2 regions of the Paenibacillus sp. sgz302115 genome follow, and region 2 is predicted to be linked to the other one. Evidence: predicted binding sites of a transcription regulator. Region 2 holds the regulator's gene; the other holds the start of a gene.

Region 1 (9,440 bases), 290 kb from region 2:
GCAGCGGCATTGCCGAACTAAAGAACAGCGTCGAATTTGTCGGAATCTCCGATTTGGTTAAAAACCAGTGGAAATGGAGCTCCCATGTCACACTTCCATAAGATACGCAGCAATGCCGCCCGCAATGGCTTCTGCGATCTCCTCCTGGCCCTTCGGACTGCACAGCTTTTCCCGGTCAGCCGGACTGCTGATGAATCCCGCCTCAACGATAACTGTTGTGGCGGTTATTTTGTTGAGCAGATAAAAGGGCTTGCCCGGCATGGAATCAGTCTTTACACCGTAAAGCTGATTGAGCTGGTCCTGAATCGAATGGGCAAGCAGGTAGCTGCGCCCTTCCTGGCGGTATAGGACTAGCGGTCCGTGTTTTGCCGGTGAACGGGCCCAATTCACATGAATGCTGACCACTACATTCGCAGGCAGCGTTTCCGCCAGCTCTTTGCGTTGGGCCAAGTCGCGCATATGACGTGAGGAGCTCCGCAGCCAGCGGTTATCGTCGCTTGGCGCATAGTCGCCGGTCCGGTTGAGGATGGCGTCAAAGCCGTCGCTGCGCAGCAGCAGGAACAAGCGGCGGGAGATGGCAAGCGTAATGTCCTTCTCCAGAATGGAGCCATGCGAGGTTCCGCCGTCAATTCCCCCATGTCCGGCATCTATAAGAATGATCCGCTGGTCATGGCCAAGCATTCGCTGGCGATCCGGCTTTGTGCTATGATGTGACGGCTCTGCAGAGGTCTGTGCACCCGCAGTGGTGCCGGTCAGCAGAGACAGCAGCAGCCCGGAGGCAGACAGGAGCAGCCATAAACGGCGAAGCGGCCTGTCAGCTCCTGCGGCCGTCTTTTTAGGGACGGCACAGATGTTTCTGCTTGAATGGATTAAGGTTCTCAAGTGAACGGCCTCCTTGTCCATGAATGGTCTTGCAGCTTGTCTTCATTGAATTCTTTGTTAGAATGTGCCGGAGCAGGCAATACTATGCGAATTGCAAATCCATAGTTTAGATCAAAGCGCAATGGAGCACACTAGAATCGTGGAGACTTAGAGGATAGCTGCGGGGATTTCTATTTGAGGGAACAGGAGGGACAAGGGATGGCTTCCGGTGGGGATGAACTGGTAAAATATATTACGGAGAAGGTAGTTGTCTATATGGAGGACCCGCGGGCCAGCCGGGAACGCAGGAAGGCCCGGAAGCAGCCGTGGGCAGAGAAATGGTTCGGCATGCTCCCGCTTAGCTGGTCCATCTGGCGCAGTCAGCGGACGCACAGCAACAAGAAATAGCTTCACGAAACAGCAAACAGCCTTCCCGGAGCCGTTAACACGGCAGTCCAGGAAGGCTGTTTGCATGTATGCATATATGTGGTGAGCTATTGCCGATTGGAACGGTCTGTCTTTGCTACATTTGTGCTGGGGGCTGAACTGCCGGAAGACGGCAGCTTGTGGAAAGTCCCATTCTCCAGCAGAGCCGCAAGAGGGAGATAACGCCTGCCCTCCGGCCCGGAAAGGGCGTACACGATAGCTGGGCGGCGGCTTTCGTCCTTGCTGCCGGATGAGGTTAACTGCCAGCTCTGATAGCCCGTTACCATAAAAGGCGCACCTAGGGTGTCATTGCGGCCGGCAGCTTGAAAGGCAAGACTGCCGCTTGCAGCCAGCAAAGCTGCAATGCTGTCTCCGCTCAAGGATTTCAGTGACGGTGCTGTGAGCCACAACAGGTCTGCATACGGATCATCCTGGCCTCCGCTCCGGTAAGCCGGAAGAGGTGAACGGCCTGTATCCAGGCTGGATAAGGATGAGGCTCCATCAAGCGTTTGCTTAAGGACCGCTTCCGCCTGGCTAGGGCTCCACGGCATAACCTGCAATACTGAAGCGTTGATATATAGTGTTGTCTGGTCCATTGTTAACTTCCATAGCGGCAGCAGCGGTGCGTAGAGCGCTGTCAATTCAAGCTTTCCAGAATAAGCTGATGGGATAAGTTCCTGCTGCACCAGAAACTGGCGCAGATCTTGCAGACTGTAAGGGAGACCGTAGCTTCCGGCCCCGTATTCGCTGAGCATATAACCGCCCTGTTCCGTAGCGGAGATGACGAGATACCCAATCCGCTGTTCCCCGTTTACCACATTAACCAGCCAGCCATGTGTTCCCGGACCCAAGGGGAAATATTCGGTTCCGGCATCCGCCCAGGCTGTAAAAGGAGCATCGGCCGAGAGCTTGCGGATGGTGCGGCGGGTAAAGTCCTGCAGGGATTCAGGTGAAGGAACGGACTTCAGTGTGAGAAGGGGCAAATGATCCTTGGATACCGCCTGGGTGACCGTAACCTTGCTTCCGGTAGCGGCCAGCGCCGGAGGGAAAGCTGAGACAGCCGAGAATCCGACCAGTCCAAGACACAGACAGAGGACGAGCCGCACACGCCGTCCGAAAACGTCCTTCTGCCTTGCTTTTATCTTCATGTGATCGCTCACCTTTCTTAATAATAGTACTGATGCTTATTGTAGAGGACAAGCCCTGAAAAGGCTGTTGCTTGCTGTCCGCCGCGGTGCGGGAAATTCACTGTTTTTTTGCCTGCTTTTAGCGAGCAGGGTCGCATCTTATGTGCTCCGCAGATGGAACAGGCCGTAGGTTACGGCAGAAACTGCAATCTGCGGCTCATACTGCCAGGTTGTCTCTTTGCGGCGGCGGTTGTACTGCTCCTCTATAGCCAGCCGTTTCTCCTCATCCTGCTCCTTGAGCAGCTCCGCGTAGTAAATGTCCACAATCCCCAGCTCCAGCTCCAGCCGTTCGCGGGCTTCCTCGGCCCAGGTGTAGTCCATTAGCGCCAGCTTCGAGGTCAGATAGCCCTCCAGCCTCTCTGCTCCGGCAGCAACAGTCAGCTCCGATGGCTGAATGTGAACATTCTCGGGCAGGCGGGGCGTCAACTCCCGTGAGGCCAGCCTGGCTTCAAAGTCAGGGACAATCAGCCCGGTGGTGAGTGAGACACCGATATAATGCAGCTCCTCACGCTTCAGATCGCAGGTCATCTCCACCTTGTAGCAGACGCCGAGCCACGGCTCGTAGGCTGCCGAGAACAAGGTCAGCCGCTGCCTGCGTCCCGGGTCCTCGAAGAGCTGCAGGCATTTGCCCTCCTCCCGGGCCGCAGCCCAGATTTGCCGCAGCCGCTTGCTGCCGTAAATGACATCCTCGCGCCTGATCATGCCCGGACCGATCCGCGGCAGCGCCGGAACGTTCCCGAAGTAACGGGCGAGGATGCTGTCCTGCGGATCAGCCGCGCCCCCTGGCGAAGCCGCGCCTGCTGGCGGCGCGCCGCCAGTCACACTGCCGCCAGGCACACCGCCGGCGGCCAGGCTGTCGTACTTCTCCGGCTCGAAGACGAACGTGAACGACAGCGTCTCAGGCTCTACGCCTGTACGCTCCACGAACCCCCAATAATAGGGCCGTTCGGTGAGCATCCGGTCAGCGCCCGGCGAGAGCTTCACCGTCACATGCAGCGGCGACGCCTCGATGATTGAGCATTCCGTCGCCTCCAGATAATCCATGACCTGCTTGCGTATCTCCTGCACAGATAGGCTCATTGCACAGCCCCGCCTTCCTGCTGAATGCTGTGGGTCAGCTCGCTGAGCGATTCGCCGATGTGGTCCAGCCCGCTGCGCAGCTCCTCGTCACTTCGGGCTTCGAGCATGATTTTGTACAGGCTTTTCTCCAGGGATTCCTTCTTCTCAAAACGCTCCAGAATCACATCCAGCCCGCCGATGACCATCTCGAACATGTTGATCTTCTCATGCAGCAGGTGGAGGATATGCTCTTCAATCGTGCCTTCCGTCGAGAGGTTGTAGATCACCACATCGTTCTCCTGGCCCAGACGGTGCACCCGGCCAATCCGCTGCTCGACCCGCATCGGGTTCCAGGGCAGATCGAAATTGATCATATGGTGGCAGAACTGCAGATTAATGCCCTCGCCGCCCGCTTCGGTGGCAATCATCACCTGGGCGCGTCCCCGGAAAAGGTCCATCATCCAGTCCTTTTTCCCCCGGTTCATCCCGCCGGAATAGGTGACGGACTGCAATCCGTGCTCACGGAAATACTGCAGCAGGTATTCCTGAGTGGCCCGGTATTCGGTAAAAACGATCACCTTTTCGTTCATTTCACGGATCAGCTCCATCGTTTTCGCCGCTTTGGTATTTGTCTTGACCGTGCGGATGCTCTGCAGCAGTCCCATCATCTTGTCACGCTTCGGAGAGTCATCGGGAAGCTTCTTAATGAGATTGACCAGGGTCACAAATACGGCATCCCGGCTGCTGCAGACCTCGCGCTGAAGCGTAACCAGGGAGAGCATGCTGCTGAGATTGCCGCCCGCTTCCTCATATTGGTCTTTGACAAAGGCGGTAACGCCGTCATATAATACTTTCTCCTCGGGTGAGAGCGTGAGCGGAATATTGCGCACTTTGCGCTTCGTGAAGCTGACCGGACCTTCGCCGCGCCGGTTGCGGATCATAACCTTGGATAGCTCATCCCGGAGCTGGACCTCGTTCTTCGGCTGGCGTTTGTCAACCACGAAATTGGCGGCAAAATCCCCCTGATTCCCGAGCTGGCCCGGCTTCAGCAGCGTGATCAGATTGAACAGCTCGCCAAGGTCGTTCTGCACGGGAGTAGCGGTGAGCAGCAGGCAGTATTTTTTGCGGAGCTGCTGAACGAATTGGTAGTTGGTCGATTTCTTGTTCTTAAGCTTATGGGCCTCGTCGATAATCAGCATGTCATACTCTTGGCTTAGCAGAGTTTCCTTGTGCGGATCACGTTTGGCGGTATCCATGGAGGCGACCACAATGTCGTTGTCCCAGGAATACGCTTTTTTTTGTGCAACGGCGGAAATGCCGAATTTGGTATTCAGCTCCCGCACCCATTGCAGCACAAGGGAGGCGGGAACGAGAATCAGCACCTTGGTCACAAGCCCGCGCACCAGATATTCCTTGAGCACCAGCCCGGCTTCGATGGTTTTGCCAAGTCCGACCTCGTCGGCAAGAATGGCGCGGCCTGACATTTGAAACAGTACCTTACGGGCGGTATCAAGCTGGTGGGGGAGCGGGGATAACCCGGACAGATGCTTCATGCACTGCAGCTCATCAAAGCTGGTGACCAGAGCCGAGGTTTCGCCTTGAACGGCCAGCCGGGATAAACGCCAGTCTCCCCAAGGTCCGCCCTTGTCCAGCCTTGACTCTAAATCATGCAGCCAGTTTCGTTCAAAAGACAGAGGAACAGGCAGCAGCGGGGCAGTAGGGATGCCTTCCTGCGGCAAGGAATTGCGGAATAATTGCGTCATGTAGCAGTCTCCTCCGGCGCTTGTTTCATATCGAAATACGTAGGAGTAGTATGCTCGTAAAAGAGAGAATTCATAACCTGCTATTTTCGGCCTCATGCTGTAAAATAACGAGCAAGAGGGAGTAAATGTGCCATCTTTTGCCGATATTTCGCCGAGATGCAGCATTTTTCGAAAAAGACCTTCCACACAATATGTGGTATAGTTGAAAAGCTGACTGACACAATATATTGTTACAAATGCTTGAAAACTTTGATTATACCGGGCATTTTCCGGTTGTTTTTTATTGACATTGAATACTTCAAGCGTACAAGGCAGCCAGCCTGTATTTCTTGAAAAGGAATTACATATCACAATACCGGGAGGTTTTTCTATTGAGTACAGAGGAACGCAAACAGCGTCTTGAAGGATTGAGCGAGAAAATATTCTTGGACCGCTACGCCTGGAAGGATGCCGACAGCAACAATGCGAAGGTTGGCGATGTGGTGCTTGTGCTGACGAAGGACGATCCTAAGTTTCCTACCAAGGAAGTAGGGGAGATCGTTGCGCGCAGCGGACGTACGGTTACGGTGAAGACACGCAGCGGGGAGCTTGTAGAATCGGATGTAGAAAAGCTTACGCTTAACATAGAGAAGACGCCGGAGGAAATGTGGGACCGTCTCGCTTCCGCTATGGCTTCGGTAGAGAAAACACCTGAGCTTCAGGAAGAATGGACAAGCAAATTCCGTTCGATTCTCGATGACTGGAAGCTCGTTCCGGGCGGACGGATCGCCGCAGGCGCCGGGGCGAGTGAAGAGCTGACCCTGTTCAACTGCTATGTTGTGCCTTCGCCAAAAGACAGCCGGGGCGGCATCATGCAGACCCTCTCGGAAATGACCGAGATCATGGCCCGCGGCGGCGGTGTCGGGATCAACCTGTCCTCGCTGCGTCCGCGCCGTGCCATCGTCAGAGGCGTCAACGGCTCGTCCAGCGGTTCTGTATCCTGGGGCGGACTGTTCAGCTACACAACCGGACTGATTGAGCAGGGTGGAAGCCGCCGTGGCGCGCTGATGCTGATGATTAACGACTGGCATCCTGATGTCGTCGATTTCATCACCGTGAAGCAGACGATGGGTCAGGTAACGAATGCCAACCTGTCGGTTTGCGTAAGCAATTCTTTTATGAAGGCTGTTAAGGAGGATCTGGACTGGGAGCTGGTATTCCCGGATACTACGGACCCTGATTACGATACAGTATGGGACGGAGACCTGGATAAATGGAAGGCGGCTGGCCGCGCAGTTATTCCGTACCGCACAGTCAAAGCCCGCGATGTCTGGCACACGATCATTGAATCGGCCTGGAAATCGGCTGAACCGGGCGTAGTGTTCATGGAATACTACAATCAAATGTCCAATAGCTGGTACTTCAATCCAATCATCTGCACGAATCCATGCGGTGAGCAGGGTCTGCCGGGCTGGGGCGTATGCAATCTGTCCGCCATCAACCTCTCCAAATTCTACGATGCGAAGAATCATGATGTGGATTGGGCCGATCTTGCCACAACCACCCGTTATTCTGTGCGGTTCCTGGACAATGTTATCGACAAGACGCCTTACCACTTCCCGGAAAATGAAGCCAATCAGCGCAAGGAGCGCCGCGTAGGTCTGGGTACAATGGGCCTGGCTGAGCTGATGATCAAGCTGAACATCCGTTATGGCAGCCCGGAATCACTGGAGTTCCTGGACAAGCTATACGGCTTCATGGCCCGCGAAGCGTATCTGGCCTCCTCTGAAATTGCCGGGGAGAAAGGCTCCTTCCAGGCGTTTGACACCGAGAAATACCTGCTGAGCGGATTCATGAAAAATATCGCCGATACCTACCCTGAGGTGGGCGAATCCATCCGCAAGCACGGCATGCGCAATGTTACCGTTATTACCCAGGCGCCTACAGGCAGCACGGGTACAATGGTCGGCACATCGACCGGCATCGAGCCTTATTTTGCCTTCAAATACTTCCGTCAGAGCCGTCTCGGCTACGATGAGCAGTTCGTGCCGATTGCCCAGGAATGGCTGGAGGCCCATCCGGGTCAAGAACTTCCCGAATATTTCGTCACCTCGATGGACCTGTCCGCCAAGGATCATATCCGTGTGCAGGCTGCGATCCAGCGCTGGGTGGACAGCTCAATTTCCAAGACCGCGAACTGCCCGTCCGACTTCACCGTCGAAGAGACGGCAGAGCTGTACGAAATGGCCTTCGATCTGGGCTGCAAAGGCGTAACGATCTACCGTGACGGCAGCCGCGATGTACAGGTGCTCGAAACGTCGAAGAAGGAAGACAAGAAAGACGCTGCAGCAGCGGAAGCCGCAGCTCCGGTTGCTGAGCCTGCTGCTCCTGCTGTAACAGCAAGCGCGGCAGCGCCTGCACCGCAAGCCATTGCCGCAGGCAGTGCAGACAAACAATACAAAAAACGCCCGCAGGTGTTGCGCGGCGCTACCTATAAGATCAATACACCATTCGGCATGGCGTATATCACCATCAATGATCTTGACGGCATTCCGGCCGAGATCTTCCTGAATGTCGGCAAGGCCGGCTCCGACGTCTTCGCTATGGCGGAAGCGCTGGGCCGCGTCTGCTCGCTGTTCCTCCGCTACGGCGATCACGGCGAGAAGGTTGAGCTGCTGATCAAGCATCTCAAGGGCATCGGCGGCTCCGGCGCCATCGGCTTCGGCGCGAACCGCGTCGAGTCCATCGCCGACGCAGTGGCGAAGGCCCTCGAAACCCATGTGCAGAACAATGCACATGACGACCATGTGGCCGCTCCAATCGCGGCCACCCTGGAGCTGGATTTGGGTGAGGCGCTGAGCGCCGAGCTGAAATCCAGCATCCCTGGCGCAGCGTCCACCGGCGACAGCCACGGCGGCCATGACGCACACAGCCACGCCACCGCCTCCCGCGACCTCTGCCCATCCTGCGGCAGCGCTTCGCTGGTCAACATCGAAGGCTGCAAGACCTGCAGTAACTGCGGGTATAGCCGGTGCGGGTAAGTAACGGCGGCGAAGCACTATAAATGATGAATGTGGTGGATTACCAAAGCTGCTAAAACGCCCATGAAAGCTGCGAAAAGTGGCTGATGAAAAGAGAAAAAATCATCTTATATTCGTAATCAAAACCACCCGTAGAACGGGTGGTTTTGATTTTCTCGGAGCTACTGGATGTTTCCTGGTGCGGCGACTGTGCAGCAGGGTCGGCGGAGCGGATCATACAGCGACAGGATAGTACTCCTAGGGGTTCCGGACATTGCAGGCACGCATTGTTACATTATAAAGAGCGTTCAATCATTTTCGTGACTTGTTTTAGTTGTTTTTTTTCAGAATGAGCTGCCATTTCTGTTTCGATTTGTTCCAAAGTGCGGCCTTTCGTTTCTACAACTATAAACCGTATAAAGAGTAATCCCAGAATGCAAATGACACCAAACGCTGAAAAAATAATCCCAAAACTGAACTTATCAGCAAGAAGAGGGAATACAAGTCCAATTACTAGTGAACCAGTCCAATTGAAGGCTGATGAGATTCCCCCTCCGATTCCGCGCACTGAGAGCGGGAAAATTTCTCCGACAATAATCCAGGTAAGCGGTGCCCAAGAAAATGCATAGCACAGAATGTAGCAGCAGAGGGCGATTAATGTAATCCAGTTGAGCATACCGTCATTGACTCCGAACTTGCCAAGAATAGCCGGTGTAAAGAAGGAAAGCGCCATACCTGCGCTGCCGATCGTAAGGATTGTGCGGCGGTTGAATTTATCGACAAATTGCAAAAAGATAAGAGTTGTTACCACAAAGATTACACCTACAACCACCGTAAATCCGGCAGCTAACTGCGATGACAAACCGACGTTACGCGCAATACTTGTGGCATAATATACGATTGAGTTAGCGCCTTGGATTTGCTGAAAAGTCGCCATGCCAACCCCTATGATTAACGCCATTCGAAACTTCTTATGGAATAATTGAGATATCCCCGTTTTTTCATGATCGGCAACGTTTTCAATTTCAGATATCTCTGCATTTATTTCGTCATCTGAACTGCGGAGAGAAGCTAGTACCTCGCGTGCTTGTTGGCTCATTCCGTTTTTAATTAAGTACCTTGGTGATTCCGGGAGTTTGAGCATA
Region 2 (9,440 bases):
ATCCCCGGCGTTCCGGGCGTTGGCGAGAAGACGGCGCTGAAGCTGCTGCACCAGTTCGGGTCGGTGGAAGGCGTGCTTGCCGGAACGGACGAGCTGAAGGGCAAGATGAAGGAGAAGCTGGAGGAGCATGCTGACAGCGCCGTTATGAGCAAGAAACTGGCGACAATCTACAGAGAGGTTCCGTTGGAGCACTCCTGGGAGGATATGGTGTTCACCGGAATTAAGAGTGACACCGCCGGACCTGCACTCGCCAAGCTGGAGTTCAAGTCCCTGCTGGAGCGTCTGTCGTTGAGCGCCTATGCGCCTGCGGCGGACGGGGAAGGTGGAGAAGGCGCCCAGGAGGCTGCGGCGCTGGATATTACCATCGTCGGTGAAGCGGAGCTTGAGGACCTCATTGCCGCGCTGCCTGGCATTTCTGCATTGCATGTGGAGTCGAGCGGCGAGAATCCGCATCGTGCGGAAGTGATCGGCATCGGCCTTTCTTCGCCGGAGCGGCACTATTTTGTACCGTTTGAGCTGCTTAAGAGTCCTGCTGCGGCGAAGCTGCGGGATTGGCTCGGGGACGACAAGGCGCCGAAGAGCGGCTATGATCTGCACCGCGCAGATCTGGCCTTGCACTGGCAAGGAATCGCTTTTGCGGGAGCCGCCAATGATGTGCAGCTCGCCGCCTATCTGCTCGACCCGACGGAAGCCAATCAGAATTTGAATGATCTTACCGCCAAATACGGACTGCCCCGTTTGTCTCCGGATGAAGAGGTGTTCGGCAAAGGCGCGAAATATAAAATACCGGAGCTTGACATTCTGGGTGAGCATGTCGCCCGCAAAAGCGCCACCGTACTCGGCATCGTACAGAAACAGCAGCAGGAATTGAACGATACGGCGATGACCGGCCTGTTCGTCGATCTGGAAATGCCGCTGTCGCGCATCCTGGCCGATATGGAGAAGCAGGGGATTGCCGTTAATAGAGAGGATCTCATTGATCTCGGCAAGGAATTTGAAGTGCAGATTTCCACGCTGGTGTCGGATATTTATTCAGTTTGCGGCACCGAGTTCAACCTCAATTCGCCGAAGCAGCTTGGAGACATCCTGTTTGTGAAGCTGGGTCTGCCTGTAGTCAAGAAAACTAAGACAGGATACTCCACGGACGCCGAGGTGCTGGAGAAGCTGGCTCCTTACCATGATGCCGTAAGGCTGATTCTGCAATACCGCACGATTGCGAAGCTTCAATCGACCTACGTGGAAGGGCTGCTGAAGGAAATTTCTGCGGAGACCGGCAAGGTGCATACCTTTTACCGCCAGACGATTGCAGCAACCGGACGGCTGAGCAGCCAGTTTCCGAATCTGCAGAACATTCCGATCCGGCTGGAGGAAGGCCGCAAGATCCGTAAGGTATTTGTGCCCTCTGAGCCGGGATGGTCGATTCTGGCGGCGGATTACTCGCAGATTGAGCTGCGGGTGCTGGCGCATATCTCCGATGACGAGCGTCTGAAGGAAGCTTTTGTACATGATATGGATATTCATACGAAGACGGCGATGGATGTGTTTGGTGTTGCCGCCGACCAGGTGGACAGCAACATGCGCCGCTCCGCCAAAGCGGTTAACTTCGGCATAGTGTATGGCATCAGCGACTACGGCCTTTCGCAGAATCTGAATATTTCCCGTAAGGAAGCGGCCCATTTTATCGAACAGTATTTCGATGTATTCAAGGGTGTGCGCCGCTACATGGATGATATCGTGGTGGAAGCACGCAAGCAGGGTTATGTAACCACGCTGCTGGAACGCCGCCGCTACCTGCCGGAGATTAATGCGAAGAACTTTAATCTGCGATCTTTTGCCGAGCGTACAGCGATGAATACCCCGATTCAGGGAACGGCGGCGGATATCATCAAGCTGGCTATGGTTCAGATGGACAAGGCGCTTTACGAACGCGGACTTAAGAGCCGCATGCTGCTGCAGGTGCACGATGAGCTGGTGTTCGAGGTGCCGGAGGACGAGCTGGAGCTGATGAAGAAGCTGCTGCCTGAGGTTATGGAGGGGGCGCTGAAGCTGTCTGTGCCGCTGAAGGCAGAGGTAAGTTTTGGAAGTAACTGGTATGAAGCGAAATAGGCTCCCCGCAGGGAGTGCATATCCGGTATAATGGAGTAGAGGTGAGTCAAGATGCCGGAATTGCCGGAAGTAGAAACAGTCAAAAGAACACTTAATGCCTTAGTTACAGGCAAGCAGATACAGAACGTCACCGTCCGGCTGCCGCGGATTATTCAGCGCCCGGACGATATTCAGGCTTTTGCCCATATGCTGGCAGGCCATACCGTGGTTAACGTTGAGCGAAGAGGGAAGTTTTTGCGTTTCGTGCTGGATGGTCTGGTGATGGTATCCCATTTGCGGATGGAGGGCCGCTACGGTCTTTATCAGGGAAATGAGCCGCTGGACAAGCATACGCATGTTATTTTTCATTTTACCGACGGCACAGAGCTGCGTTACACGGATGTGCGCCAGTTTGGCACCATGCATTTGTTCCAGCCGGGTGAGGACCTGCTGCTTCCTCCGCTGAAGAAGCTTGGTGAGGAGCCGCTTGCGCCTTCGTTTACACCGGAACGGTTCAAGGAGATTGTCGCAGGCAAAAGCACCAAAATCAAACCGCTGCTGCTGAACCAGGAATATGTGGTCGGCATCGGCAATATTTATGTAGATGAGGCGCTGCACCGTGCCGGCATTCATCCGGAGACAGGAGCCAAAACGCTCACTGACAGTCAATTGGATAAGCTGCACCACTCTATTGTGGCGACTTTGACGGAGGCGGTCAATGCCGGCGGTTCCTCGGTGAAATCGTACGTCAACGGCCAAGGGGAGAGCGGAAGCTACCAGCATCAACTGCTGATATACGGACGTAAGGACCAGCCCTGCACAACCTGCGGCACACTGATTGAGAAGAGTGTCGTAGGCGGCAGAGGCACGCATTATTGTCCAAGCTGCCAGCCATCCGCTGCAAAAGTAAAGTAAGCGCTATATAGATCAAGCTTATGCTGGAGTTGTCCATGCTGCTGTAAAAGGCAGGCACTCACTGCCCGTCCCGCCCATATACTGTGTGAAGAATGCGATAAGCTCGAACGGAGCCTGCTGCGGAGAAGTCCGCCGGGCTGCCGGTTCTTCACGGGAGGGATTACGGGTGGTGAGCCCATTTTTTTCACTGCTGCTGTTGGCATTTGCCTTGAGTTTGGACGGTTTTGGTGTTGGCATTACATATGGGCTGCGTAAAATGAAAATACCGCTGCTCTCTGTCCTGATTATCTCGCTTTGCTCGGGGATAGTTATTTGTGTCTCTATGCAGGTCGGTGTACTGCTGGCCAAGGTTGTGTCTCCTAATGCCGCATCCAGTATTGGAGCGGTTATTCTAGTCTTGATGGGCTGCTGGTCTTTGTTCCAGATGCTGATGCAGAGGGAGAAGGAGCAAGGTGATGCTGCTGCCGGGCAGGAGTCTGGGCAGGGAGATGAGACGGCGAGGCTTACGACAGCGGCTTCCGGCTTGGAAACTTCGGTTCATACTGCTTCGGACGAAGCAGAGCGTGAGCCGCGTAAAGCGGCGGTTTTCTCGCTGGAGCTGAGGCATCTGGGCGTGGTGATTCAAATTCTCCGTACTCCGTCTTCCGCCGATATGGACGCTTCCGGCAGCATTTCCTCCACGGAAGCTATGGTGCTCGGAATCGCATTGTCGCTGGATGCGTTCGGTGCAGGTCTGGGAGCGGCTCTGCTGGGCTTCAGTCCAATCTCCACCTCTCTGACGATTGCCCTTTTCAGCGGGACCTTTCTGGTGCTTGGGATGAAGACAGGGCTGAAGCTGTCAGGAAGCTTCTGGATGAAGCATGCTGCGGCACTGCCTGCGTTATTATTAATTGCAATGGGAATAATGAAGCTATTATGAGGTGAGTACATGATAATGGGCTTAACCGGAGGCATTGCCTCCGGAAAAAGCACCGTATCCGCAATGTTTGTGGATAAGGGAGCGCGGCTGGTGGATGCCGATGTAATCGCCAGAGAGATTATGCTTCCAGGGTCACCGGTGCTGGCCGCTGTAGTGCAGCAGTTTGGGGAAGAAATCCTGCTGCCTGATGGTACGCTCAACCGGGCCAGGCTTGGAGAGAGGGTCTTCCATGACCCTGAAGCCCGGCAGAAGCTGAACGATCTGACGCATCCGGCGATCCGCCGCGAAATCAAGAACCGTATGTATAGCTTAGAGCAGGAAGACGCACAGAAGTTAATTATCGTTGATATCCCGCTGCTGTATGAATCGCACCTGGATAACCTGTTTCAGGAGATTGCGGTAGTCTACATTCCCCGCGAGATGCAGCTCGCCCGCCTGATGGAACGCAACCAGCTAACGCTAGCGCAAGCTGAAGGCAGGCTGAAGGCTCAGATGGATATTGAGCTGAAGCGCAGCATGGCTACCTATGTCATCGACAACAGCCTTGATCCGGCCCATACAGGGCAGCAGGTTGCCGCATTGTGGGACAGGCTGGGGTTATCATGAAGTGGCTGCGTAAAAAAAGAGTGCTGCTCCTGCTGTTTATAGGTTTTACGGCCATCCTGTTCCTGAGTACAAACTGGATGTCCTGGTTTTATCCCATCTATTATAAAAATGAAATCCGCAAGCACAGCGTCACCTATGAGATTGACCCATTCCTGGTAGCGGCGATTATCCGGGTGGAGACGAATTACAAAACCGGCCGCGAGTCCAAAAAAGGCGCAATAGGCCTTATGCAGTTGATGCCGGATACCGCCAAATGGGCGCTTGAAAAGGCCAAGCTTCCCGATGTGTCCATGGAGCGGCTGAAGGAAGAGCCCTCGGCTAACATTGAGCTGGGGACGTGGTATTTGTCTTTGCTGTCCCGTCAGTTTGACGGCAACCGTACTGCGGTCATCGCTGCTTACAACGCAGGCCCTGGCAAGGTGCAGCGCTGGCTGGATGAGGGAGCATGGGACGGTACGGAGGCCTCGGTGAAGGACATCCCGTTTGGCGAGACCCGCCATTATGTGCAGCGAGTAATTTATTATTACGAGCAGTACACGGAGATTTATAACGAGTTCTAGGCTGCCGGGTGCTCTTGAATTACTAAAAAGAAGTATTAAGCGGCATGTAGCCGATTAATACTTCTTAGGCAAGCTTATAGGGACAGGTTATTTGTATTGACCTGCCAGAGATTGTTCAGCCAGGGTTACAAGACGTTTGGTGATGTAACCTCCGATTGAACCGTTTTCGTAAGAAGTTTTATTGCCTTGGTATCCATCTGGGGAGAGCGTGATACCGAGCTCTTGGGCAACTTCGTATTTAAGTTGATCCAAGGCACCGCGTGCATTTGGAGCTACCAGGTTATTGGAGCTGCTTTGGGCCATTGCTGTTCACCTCCTATCGGTTGGTAACTGTATTATGTGCCGGACAGGGCAACTTCATAACATCAAATAAACGGTGTTTTATGGAAATCAGAAAATGGTCTCAATATAACAAAAGGAAGTGATAAGCTTATGAAATGTCCTTACTGTGATCACACCAATACCAAAGTGCTTGACTCGCGTCCGGCCAACGAGAATAAGTCAATCCGCCGCAGGCGTGAATGCGAGCAGTGCAGCCGGCGCTTTACCACCTTTGAGATGATTGAAGAAACGCCGCTGATTGTGATCAAAAAAGACGGCAGCCGCGAGGAATTCAGCCGCGACAAAATCCTCCGCGGTCTGATCCGCGCCTGCGAGAAGCGCCCCGTTTCCGTCGAACGCCTGGAGTCCATTGTTTCTGAGGCAGAGAAATCACTGCGCGGCATCGCTCTAGCCGAAGTGGAGAGCCGCCAGATCGGCGAGCTTGTTATGGAGCAGCTCTATCCTGTAGATGAAGTTGCTTACGTCCGCTTTGCCTCCGTCTATCGTCAGTTTAAGGACATCAACATGTTCATGAAGGAACTGAAGAGTCTGCTGTCCAAAAACGACGGGGAGCTGGAGGGATTGTAAGCCTTTCCGTACTGCGGTGATGCTTAGAGCGCTGCTTACGGAAATGCAACCGGGACTCAGCCGTCAATTAGGCCAATTTGAGCGGACGCGCACAACGAAACCTATATGGCGATGCTGAGACCCTTTCCGGGGAGTAAACTTTTTTTACAAAAGTGTTGACATGTGGCGCGAAATTTTATACTATATAAAAGTCGCCTACGAAATAAATAAATGACGAAAGCGATACGGTTTACAGCATAAATCAGTTTTACTTACATAGTGTAGTTGTTAAGCGCACTATGGGGCCATAGCTCAGCTGGGAGAGCGCATCGCTGGCAGCGATGAGGTCAGGGGTTCGATCCCCCTTGGCTCCACCAAAACATCATATGGACTCTTAGCTCAGTTGGTAGAGCAGTTGACTCTTAATCAATTGGTCCAGGGTTCGAGTCCCTGAGAGTCCATCACAACAAAAAGCGGCAGCGATGCCGCTTTTTTGCTGTTTGCGGAGCCTTTGAGGACGGGAGAAGTACCTACAAGTCCGAATGACTCAACCCTAACCAAATAAAACAAAGAAATACCGACGGCAAACGAACAGATGTTAATCACCAACTACTGAGGCCGAAACGCCAGGCCAACCGCCCACTACTTTGCTCTCCACTCAATCTCATGCGGACCGTACAGCCCTTATTTTCTCCATTTGGAGCTTTTCGCTGGGCTAACGGACCATATCGCGCTTATTGTCTCGCCATCAGCATTATTTTAGTTGAATGAAAGTATATAACTGCATCTGAGTCCGTTAACCCGGTTAAGCACTGTTTTTTCTGACAATAAGGGCTCCTCGGTCCATTACAACTTACCCAACTCCTCCAAAAATACCACGGCACGAGAAATCCTAATGTTCAAACCCTACTATATTCTAGGCTCTTGAACATGTATTACAGTCTCAACTGGTATGTACGATAACGTTGCGGCCCTCCGCCTGCCACATCCAGTAACTGCTGTTCGACTAACTGATGTAGAATTCGTCTGGCATGCCGATCGGTTACTTTGAGGTGTTGCGCTAGTTCCAAGGGGGTGAACGTTCTGAGCAGACGCCTTGCGAAACGCAGGGTCTCCGCTTCCAGCCAGGTTAAAGTTGAAGAAACATCTGTTGCGATGAATTTACCTATAAAAGATAACACGAGCTGCTGACATTGCTTTGGTTCTTCTACAATAGAAGGATAAGCAATGGGGAGAAAGGTCCAACCATCCAGGGCCAGCAAGCAATGCCGGCGGCATAAATCCTTAAATCTCCTGACGTCCAGATCCCGGGCATGTGGTCCATAGCCTTGAATCTCGATTCCTCCTTTCACTCCTCCTGGCATATAAGCCAAATCTAGGTAGCGGTAGCCATTATTGAAATCCCGAACCTCCCATTCCGGAAACAGATGATCCAAATTCCCGATTGCCGGGAACCAGACTGTGCGGAGAAATTCCGTTGTCCCATGGCCTAATCCTTTGCCAAGCAGCTCTTTTCGTCTATGGTTACTCTCGTTCTCCAGATTGCTCTGTAGCCATTCCTCATATTGCTGCTCAAATCGTGGCATACTCATATTCCTCCTTGAACGCTCGAGCGAACGTTAATTTTTTCCGCAAAAAAGCCGCTTCCTTACAACTCCACCTGTAAATAAACTTCAGGCGGGCATTGTAGGAAAGCGGCGTGTGCTTCACGACTTATGTTTCTTATTATATCGCGAACTAAAAAGTGAATTCAATTTCTACCGTAGCCAGCAAAAAACTCAGTCCCTCGAATAAGTGAAGGACTGAGTTTTTCGTTGTTTTAACAATATATACCCAAGCTGGCTTGTATCAACCGGCCCGGCTTGCAGTGGTCCGTTTTACGGTCGGCAGCAGGGCTGCTGGTACCAATCCGACCAACGTGAAGCCGAGCGACCAGAGGAAGGTGTGGTCGTACGCCTGGGCGGTGGTTGCGGCGGTCAGCGGGGCAACCAATTGATTCTCCAGGATGACGGCCAAGACAGACGCGCCGAATGCGCCGCCCACCTGCTGAATGATTCGAGTAGCGCTGCTGGAATGGCTGATCTGCTCGGGGCTCAAGCCTTGATAGGAGGCGGCGAGCACTGGAAGAAACACCGCCCCTAGGCCGGCCCCCCGGATAACGAGGGCGAAGCCGAGCATGTACAGACTGGTCTCCGCCCCTGCCAGCGTAAACGGCAGCGTGCCGAGCGCAGTGAGCAGCATGCCGCCTATGACGACCGGACGCGGGCCAATTTGGTCGGTCAGCTTGCCGGCCCATGCCCGGGTGAGCAGCATTCCGACACCTTGCGGTACAAGCAGCAGCCCGGAAGCAAGAATGCCTTCGCCGCGAACCTGCTGATAATACATGGGCAAGAGCAGCATGCCGCCATAAGTGGACAGCCCGGATAGGAAGAGCAGCAAGGAAGAGGCGGTGAACGAGCCTACCCGGAACAGCCTGAGATCAATGATCGGCACATCGGCAATTCTGAGGGCATAGACGACGAAGGCGGCGAGCAGGACTACTCCTCCAAGCAATGGGATTAGTACGGCAGAGTGTCCGAATCCGTGATGCGTCCCTACTTGAGTCAACCCGTAGATGAGAAGCACCAGAGAGGGAGAAAGCAGCATAAGGCCGATACCATCCAGACGTGCGGACTGCCCGGACGTCGTATCCTTGGGCAGCCAGCGCCACGCCAGCACCAGCGCGATGAGGCAGATCGGAATGTTCACATAGAAGATCCAGCGCCAATCCAGCTTGTCGACGATGAGCCCACCTAGTACCGGACCGAGAATCGGCCCGATTAGGGCCGGCAGACCGGCGACCGCCATCACCTTGCCGAGTTTTTGGGAGCCGACGGCACGAACGAGCATCGTCTGCATGACCGGCATCATCAGACCGCCTCCGATTCCTTGGATAGCGCGGAATACGACTAGACTGCTCAGATTCCACGCCAGGCTGCACAGCACGGAGCCGGCCAAGAAAATTGACAGTGCGGCCATCCATATCCGTTTTCCACCGAACCGATCCATGCCCCAGCCTGTCACGGGGATGACTATTCCCAGCGCCAGCAGATAGCTGGTCATGACCCATTGGATGCCGGATACGGAAGCATGAAGGGCTTCCCCCAGCGTATGAATGGCCACATTGGTAATGGTGGTGTCGAACAGTGGAGCGAGTGTTCCGATCAGTAGAGCTGCCATCATCCGCACGAGGGCGGGGCTCATGAACGATGCTGGCTCTTGAAAATCTTGTTGCGATTTCATACAAACCACTCCTTGAACATTTAATAAGATACTATTAGTTTCTTATTTGCGTACTATGATATAATAAACGAATAAGAAACGCAACGTTTTTTATTGAAGGAGGACGACGATGAGCGAGAAAACCCGAGAAGAAGCAAAAAGCGACATTCGTCGCAGAGGACATCATTTGGAAGCAGCCATTCATC

Evidence for each region. The regulator NrdR, encoded in region 2, represses ribonucleotide reductase genes. The targets are predictions, from matches to a motif close to AACACNATATATNGTGTT.
Region 1: a site for NrdR is predicted at 5,513-5,530, ahead of AC0LWN_RS06895 (adenosylcobalamin-dependent ribonucleoside-diphosphate reductase). Genes of this name have one in related genera too.

Annotation. Positions count from the first base shown of each region.
Region 1 covers NZ_JBVYOK010000002.1:293,681-303,120, forward strand. The annotation lists gene AC0LWN_RS06865 (divergent polysaccharide deacetylase family protein) at 1-101, shown strand, start outside; gene AC0LWN_RS06870 (N-acetylmuramoyl-L-alanine amidase) at 88-792, opposite strand; gene AC0LWN_RS06875 (YqzE family protein) at 1,081-1,269, shown strand; gene AC0LWN_RS06880 (hypothetical protein) at 1,356-2,435, opposite strand; gene AC0LWN_RS06885 (YqhG family protein) at 2,574-3,554, opposite strand; gene AC0LWN_RS06890 (DEAD/DEAH box helicase) at 3,551-5,296, opposite strand; gene AC0LWN_RS06895 (adenosylcobalamin-dependent ribonucleoside-diphosphate reductase) at 5,668-8,316, shown strand; gene AC0LWN_RS06900 (sugar porter family MFS transporter) at 8,591-9,440, opposite strand, start outside.
Region 2 covers NZ_JBVYOK010000002.1:4,262-13,701, forward strand. The annotation lists gene polA (DNA polymerase I) at 1-2,106, shown strand, start outside; gene mutM (DNA-formamidopyrimidine glycosylase) at 2,158-3,000, shown strand; gene AC0LWN_RS05535 (manganese efflux pump) at 3,167-3,919, shown strand; gene coaE (dephospho-CoA kinase) at 3,929-4,525, shown strand; gene AC0LWN_RS05545 (lytic transglycosylase domain-containing protein) at 4,522-5,085, shown strand; gene AC0LWN_RS05550 (alpha/beta-type small acid-soluble spore protein) at 5,173-5,388, opposite strand; gene nrdR (transcriptional regulator NrdR) at 5,518-5,994, shown strand; tRNA gene AC0LWN_RS05560 (tRNA-Ala) at 6,275-6,350, shown strand; tRNA gene AC0LWN_RS05565 (tRNA-Lys) at 6,362-6,434, shown strand; gene AC0LWN_RS05570 (transcriptional regulator) at 6,909-7,559, opposite strand; gene AC0LWN_RS05575 (MDR family MFS transporter) at 7,822-9,255, opposite strand; gene AC0LWN_RS05580 (TetR/AcrR family transcriptional regulator) at 9,365-9,440, shown strand, end outside.